Regions from separate parts of the Brevibacillus sp. SAFN-007a genome, predicted to be linked through region 1. Evidence: riboswitches for the same ligand, from Rfam matches in the RefSeq annotation. Region 1 holds a riboswitch; each other region holds the start of a gene.
The links. Region 1 has a riboswitch for cobalamin ahead of ACTHO6_RS09035 (helical backbone metal receptor). Riboswitches for the same ligand answer to the same signal wherever they lie in the genome.
Positions count from the first base shown of each region.

Region 1 (2,259 bases):
GACGACTCCGGCCATGTCGCCGGAATCCAGTCTGACATGCCGGGAAGCTGGTGCAAGAGGATGAGCCATACTTGCGAAAGAGGGAGCGCTGCCGCTCCCATCGAAATGCTGACTACCACGGATACGAGCAGCACGAGGCTGCTCGCTCCTCCCCATACAAGCCATTGCTTTTTCATTGTTTATTTCACCAGGTCAGGATAAATCGCCTTGGCTACCTCGATCAAGCCTTGTGTAATCCGTGGTCCCGGGCGCGCGAGAATGTTTTGATCCAGCCCGAAGATTTGCTTCTCGCGGATCGCTTTCATCGTATCCCAGCCGTTGCGGTTGGCGATGATCTCCTCCAGCTTCGCTCCTGTCTTCTCATCGGTAATGCCTTTGGCGTACAAAATGACGTCAGGATCGCTTTTCAAAATTTTTTCCTCGCTGATCGGATTCCAGCCCTCCGTGTCGGCCGCAATATTCGTTCCGCCTGCCAGCGTCACCAGCTCGTCCAGGAACTCCCCTTTGCCTACCGTCCAGCCTGGCGCAAACTCCAGGTAAACTCGTTTCTTGTCTTCCGGCTTTACCGCTTTGACGGCATCCTGGACGCGGGCGATATCCTGTTTCATGGCGGCGACGACTTTTTCCGCCTGCTCCTGTCGGTTCGTGATGACCCCCATCGTCAAAATGTTGTTCAGGATGTCATCTATCTTTTTCGGATGCGTAACGTACACCGGCATGCCGAGCGATTTCAGCTTGTCCGCAACCGGCTTTTCCATGGAGATTCCCCCGATGACCAGATCGGGCGACTGGGCGAGAATCGCCTCTTCGCTCGGCTTGACGACTCCGCCCACCTTCGGCTTCGTGCCGGCTTCTGCCGGATAGTCGTCAAAGTCAGAGACGCCGACGATCCGATCGTTCAAGCCGAGCGCGAACAAAATTTCCGTCTCTGCCGGAGAGGTAGAGACGATGCGTTGCGGCTCTTTGGCCACGGTTACTTCTTTTCCCGTGGCGTCTTTGACCGTAAGCGGGTAGACGGTCTGTTTGGCAGCTGCGTCCTGCGATGCAGTCTGCGGCGCCTCTGCCTGCGGAGCAGGTGCCGTCTGGGTGTTGCCGCCGCAGCCGACGAGACTTGCGGCCAGCACGAGCGGGATGAGCCATTTCCATGCGCGTTTCATATGTATGACTTCCTTTCTGTGCGACTGGTTGATTCCTAGCAAAGAAAAACCCTTCGCTTCCAACCGGAAAACAAAGGGTCGACTTGTCAGGATGACGGCGGCTCACGCCAAAAGCGTCCTGAACGGGCCGAACCTTTCCGCGAAGGCGCAGGCACATCAGACAAACAGGCAGGTCTCCTGGCTTGGCAGCTTTGCGACAGCCGCTTTACAGTGGCGGGACCGCGCCGGATTCGCACCGGCTTCCCTTTTCACCTCGTCCCTTGTGAGGACCAAGGCACCTGTTTGCGCGTATTCCATTGTCATGGCCCGCAAGCATGCTAAGACTCATCCACCATGATAGCATTCCTTTGTCAAAAAAAGAATGCTTTTTCACCGGCCGCACGGCTTTGCCACGCAGGCTGCGCTTCTTGTTCACACCACCGCCTGGCCTCTTCCGCTATGGTCGGTTCCTTTGCAAATAGTCGACAATTCCCATCGCACATACTTGCAAATCGAGCCGCAGCACGTCCAGCACCTCGTGCCCGTCGCCGATCCCCCGCGATTGCAGATGGGCCAAGACGCGTGCGAACAGCCGCTCCGCCAGTTCGCCATCGCCGAGTCCGGCGGCTACGACCGCCTCACCTTCCGCGACAAAGACAGGAAGCCACTCGCGCACCTGTCGGTAGACGCTGGCAACATCGTCGGTCGCGCCAAAATGACCGAAGTACATCCGCTCCAACTCGCGCTGTTCAAATCGTTCCACGGAGCGCAGCATCGCCTGCGGATCAAACTGGTTCGGCGAGGTGGACGGCAGGACGAAGTGAATGCCGTCCTTTTGGAGCTGCGGGTAGAAGACGCCCGCCGTATCGCCCGTGAACATGCCGCGGCTGACAGGATCGTATATGCTGAAATGGTGGTTGGCATGTCCCGGCGTGTCCCAAAATTCCAGGGCACAATGGGCGCCAATTTGCAGCGTCTCTCCGTCGCCGCGCACGATCATCCGCTCTTCGGGAACGGCGACAATCGGATCGAACAGACGGTCGAAATCGTCGCGATAGACTGCTCTGGCGCCCGCGATCAGCCGGCTCGGGTCTGCCAGATGGCGCGCTCCTTTTGGATGCAC
Region 1 is NZ_JBQCKK010000005.1:214,643-216,901, forward strand. Features, by position in the region: gene ACTHO6_RS09030 (FecCD family ABC transporter permease) at 1-176, opposite strand, end outside; gene ACTHO6_RS09035 (helical backbone metal receptor) at 180-1,157, opposite strand; cobalamin riboswitch at 1,308-1,454, opposite strand; gene ACTHO6_RS09040 (MBL fold metallo-hydrolase) at 1,594-2,259, opposite strand, start outside.

Region 2 (2,259 bases), on a different contig from region 1:
CCTGTTCAAACAGCCGGTACAGCTCGGCGCTGTCGGCCTTGTAGCCGTTCGCTTCGTTTCCGTAGCAGCCGATGACGGTTGCGCCAAACTGCTCGGAAAGCTCTGCATATTCCGAAAAGCAAGGATAAATCACGCCGACCGTTTGCGGCTGCAGCCCGAGAATCGCGAGCGCCATCGCCTCCGCCGCTCCGTTCGCAGGCAAAAGCCATTCCTCTGGCAACTGCAACCGCTCTGCCAACGCCCGGCGAAACTGGCGATGCCCAGGGTCCGGGTAACGCAGCACGGCAGACAGCGAGGCCAACAGCATCTCGCGCACGCTGTCCGGCATGCCCAGCGGGTTGATATTGGCACTAAAATCAAGAAATTGGCCCGGCTCCATCCCAAAGCGGTCCGCTGCCGTCAACAAATCTCCACCGTGGCCGTACGCTTCCAGCACATTCATCAAAACTCTACCCCCAGCACCGCTGGTATTCCTTCCTCGTAGTAATGCTTGATCGGCTTCATCTCTGTCACCAGATCGGCCATGTCGATGATTTCCTGCTTGGCGCTCCGCCCCGTCACGACCAGATGCACATGGCTCGGCCTGTTTTGAATCGCTTCCAAAACGTCCGCGAGCGGCAGCACGTCCGCAATGGGAAAACGGTCGATCGCCAGCGCATTGTTCAGCTCGTCGAGAATGACGACGTCGTACTCGCCCGAAGCGAGCTTTTCCCGGGCGTATGCCCACGCCTCCTTCAGCGCCGCCCGATGCTCCTCCGGCGTCTTCGTCCAGGTGAAACCTACGCCTTTTTGCACGATTTCAATGCCCAGCCTGTCGAAGACGAGTTTTTCTCCGTACGTGCGCTCCGGCGACTTGATGAACTGGATCATGATAACCTTCTTGCCTCGTCCAGTCGCCCGCACAGCCAGCCCCACCGCTGCTGTTGTCTTTCCTTTGCCGTCTCCGGTGTAGACCAAAAACAGGCCCCGCTTGTTGCCCAAGTACGGTCACCCCCCAAATAAATGGTAGGCCCCGTTGCCCATCCCTCATCATTTTCGGAGGCACAGCGCTCCAAAAATGCAGGGTAGGCTCCGTTGCCGATTCAACTGTTTTCCCTCGCTTCGTGATTGACCTGACGGAAACAAGGAGGAGTTAGCCGTTTTGCCCCCTGTTTCGCGTTCCGTGTACAAAAAAACGCCTTGTTTCCCCAAACCTCCAAGGAAAACAAAGCGCGGATAGCCGACTGCAACAATCCTCACCTCATCCTTTGACCCGAAGGAAATCAGTGTACACATCAAAACAGGCAGGTCTCCTGGCTCAAGGATCATCGCCCTTCTTCCTCCTTCCCGCACGCTGGCGTGCAGTGGATGGCGCCGTTGCCCAGAAGAAGAGCTCCTCTTTTACAGTGGCGGGACCGCGTTGGCTTTTCACCAAACTTCCCTTTTAACCTCGCTTTCGCAAGCTGCCGCTCGCAAAAAACAAGGACCTGTTTTTCTACGCTATTCAAATGTCGTTCGTTTCCATGACCATGGCTTGTTTTAATAATAGCAAATGCTCCCAGGGATTCAAGCAAAAGCTGCAATCCGGCAAAGAGCGAAGCTGAAAAGTAGTCGTTTCTTCACGGATGTTTCCTGCTCCCCTGCAACCTTGTCATCAGGCGGAGGCAGGCCGCCTTATTGTAAAATAGTACCGCACATCCTATAAAATGCCGCGAGGAAAAACACAGATGAAAAAAATGCAGCAGGTCGGCCTGCTGACCTTTCTGCTCAGCGCCGCCCCCTTCTCTTTTGCCCAGTCCGCTCCGCACATCCAGGTAGCCGTAAACGGAGAGTACGTCACCTTTCCCGACACCCAGCCCTACGTAGACCCAAGCACGCAGCGCACCATGGTTCCCGCCCGGTTTGTCGCGGAAAAGCTCGGCCTTGGCATGCAGTGGCACCCACAGACGAGCCAGATGACGCTCCGGAAAGAACCGAACACCATTCAGTTGACCATCGGCCAGGACTACGCGCTGGTCAACGGCAAAAAGGTACGCTTCGACGCCCCGGCCGTCCTCCGCAACAACCGCACGATGGTTCCGCTCCGCTTCATCAGCGAGCTGTTTGACGCCCGGATCGAGTGGCTGGCCGAGCGCAACCTGGTCGCGATCACCACTTCCGGCCATGCGAGTGCAATCCCTCCGGCCTCTGTGCCGCCTGCTCCCGACAGCACCTGGCAACATCGGCGCAGCACGTGGCTTTGGGATGCCAGCCTGCTCTACACCCAGCAAGAGCAGATTA
Region 2 is NZ_JBQCKK010000010.1:103,106-105,364, forward strand. Features, by position in the region: gene cobD (threonine-phosphate decarboxylase CobD) at 1-442, opposite strand, end outside; gene cobO (cob(I)yrinic acid a,c-diamide adenosyltransferase) at 442-981, opposite strand; cobalamin riboswitch at 1,266-1,485, opposite strand; gene ACTHO6_RS12840 (copper amine oxidase N-terminal domain-containing protein) at 1,707-2,259, shown strand, end outside.
Region 2: it holds a riboswitch for cobalamin, as region 1 does, so the genes downstream of both, cobO (cob(I)yrinic acid a,c-diamide adenosyltransferase) here and ACTHO6_RS09035 (helical backbone metal receptor) in region 1, are expected to answer to the same signal.

Region 3 (2,259 bases), on a different contig from region 1:
GCAGCGCCCGAACCCGCAAATCGTCTGTGAGCAAGGACGGCAGGCGGCGTTCCTCTTCCAAGAGGACGCTCTCGTTCCAGTGGATGGACGGGCTGCCGGCGATATAGCACTGGTAGGCGTGCGGGCGGGTCAGCAAGGCATGCAGCACGAGCAGACCGCCGAGCGAATGTCCGAAAATCGTTTGTCGCGTGCGATCGACAGGCAAGTCCTGTTCGATGGCGGGTTTCACCGTGTCTTCGATAAAGGTGAGGAAGTCTTCTGCCCCGCCCATTTCCGGCCATTCGCCGCCGCGCGGATGAGCGGGCAGCTCGGATACAGGGACGGCGTGGGTGAAATCGTAATAGCGCGATGGATGGAACGGCGCTTCTGTCGGATAACCGATACCGACGACGATTGCCGGATTCACGCCCGTCTTTTCAGGTGCCCGGGATTGCAAGCGGATCGCTTCGGTCATGGTGCCAAACACCGAGTTTGCATCCAGCAAATAGATGACCGGGAAGCCGGATGGCGGCGGAGTCACGTCGGGGATGCTGACGTAGAGGTGGAACGTGCGATCGCGGTAGGCCATTTTTCTGATGTGGGAACGAGGAATGGTAACGGCTTCATACATCGTGCTTTCCATCATGGATCACTCTCCATTCGCTTGTGGCGTCAACTTTTGTGCAGGGAACCTATTCATTATAGGAACGAAAATTCGAGACTGGCAATAGAGAAATAGAGAGGGAACCCATTGGCCAAAATCGCGCACGCTGAGCTTGACTACTACGATATATTGAGGTAAAGTAAGTTTTACCAACTATATATTGATGCGGACAGGTGTTTACCACGCTAGATGTTGGTAGACTTAATAGGGAAGTCGGTGAAATTCCGACGCGGTCCCGCCACTGTGATGAGAGAGTTCCATTTTGTTTGTACGCCACTGATTCAGCCAATCGGGAAGGCGAAAATGGAGCGATGACCCCGAGCCAGGAGACCTGCCTGACCGTCGGCACTGGAAAACCTACGGGAGATAGGGAAGTGTTCGAGCGCTCCATTCGATTTGGACGGATGGATACGATGGGGATCATCATGCGCATTCGACATTTTGGCGTCGGATGCGCTTTTCCTTTGGCTGAAACGTATACATTTGCAGTAAAGGATGAGGGACATGCTAATCGCTTTTGATTCAAAAACAGGAAACGTACGAAGATTCGTCAGCAAGCTCGATCTGCCGCACGTGGAGATTGATCCGGACATGGTGATCGACGAGCCGTTCATTCTGGTCACGTACACGACAGGCTTTGGCCAGGTGCCGGAGAAGGTGGACCGTTTCCTGAAGCGGAATCATGTCTATTTGCGCGGGGTGTCGGCGAGCGGCAACCGCAACTGGGGAGCCAGCTTTGCCAAAAGCGCAGACACCATCGCGAGCCAATATGGCGTTCCGGTCATTTCCAAATTCGAACTGTCCGGAACCGGCCGTGACGTGGAACAATTTACGAGTGGGGTGGCAGCAATTGCGACACATTGAATTGAACAACCAACTGATGCAGCGAGGAAGCGACGGATTTTACCAATTGGAAAAAGACAGAGAGGCTGTCGCTGTCTTCATGGAAGAAGTACAGGCGAAGACCATGACCTTCCGCAGTGTGAAAGAACGCATGGACTATTTGATCGAACATGATTTTTATGAAAATGTGTACGAAAACTACACCGTTGAACAGGTCGATGAGATTTTTCGCCTGGCGCATGAGGTTGGTTTTCAATTCGCTTCGTACATGGCCATCTCCAAGTTCTACAAAGACTATGCCTTGAAAACAGACGACAAATCGATGTATCTGGAGCAGTACCCGGATCGGGTGGCGATTGTGGCGCTTTCGCTCGGACGAGGGGACTTCGAGCTGGCGAAGCGGCTGACGGTGTCGATGATGGAACAGCGACTCCAGCCGGCGACGCCGACGTTCCTCAATGCGGGGAAAAGCCGTCGGGGCGAAATGGTGTCCTGCTTCCTTCTGGAGATGGACGACTCCCTGAACTCGATCAACTACGTGCTCGGCACCTGCATGCAGCTCTCGAAAATCGGCGGCGGCGTAGCCGTCAACCTGTCCAAGCTGCGCGGACGCGGTGAGCCGATCAAAGGCGTCGAGGGGGCGGCCAAGGGCGTCATGCCTGTGCTCAAGCTGCTGGAGGACGCGTTTTCCTACGCCGATCAGATGGGGCAGCGCAAAGGCTCCGGGGCAGCGTACTACAACATCTTCGGCTGGGATATCAACGAATTTCTCG
Region 3 is NZ_JBQCKK010000008.1:25,577-27,835, forward strand. Features, by position in the region: gene ACTHO6_RS11170 (alpha/beta hydrolase) at 1-622, opposite strand, end outside; cobalamin riboswitch at 798-996, shown strand; gene nrdI (class Ib ribonucleoside-diphosphate reductase assembly flavoprotein NrdI) at 1,148-1,507, shown strand; gene nrdE (class 1b ribonucleoside-diphosphate reductase subunit alpha) at 1,494-2,259, shown strand, end outside.
Region 3: it holds a riboswitch for cobalamin, as region 1 does, so the genes downstream of both, nrdI (class Ib ribonucleoside-diphosphate reductase assembly flavoprotein NrdI) here and ACTHO6_RS09035 (helical backbone metal receptor) in region 1, are expected to answer to the same signal.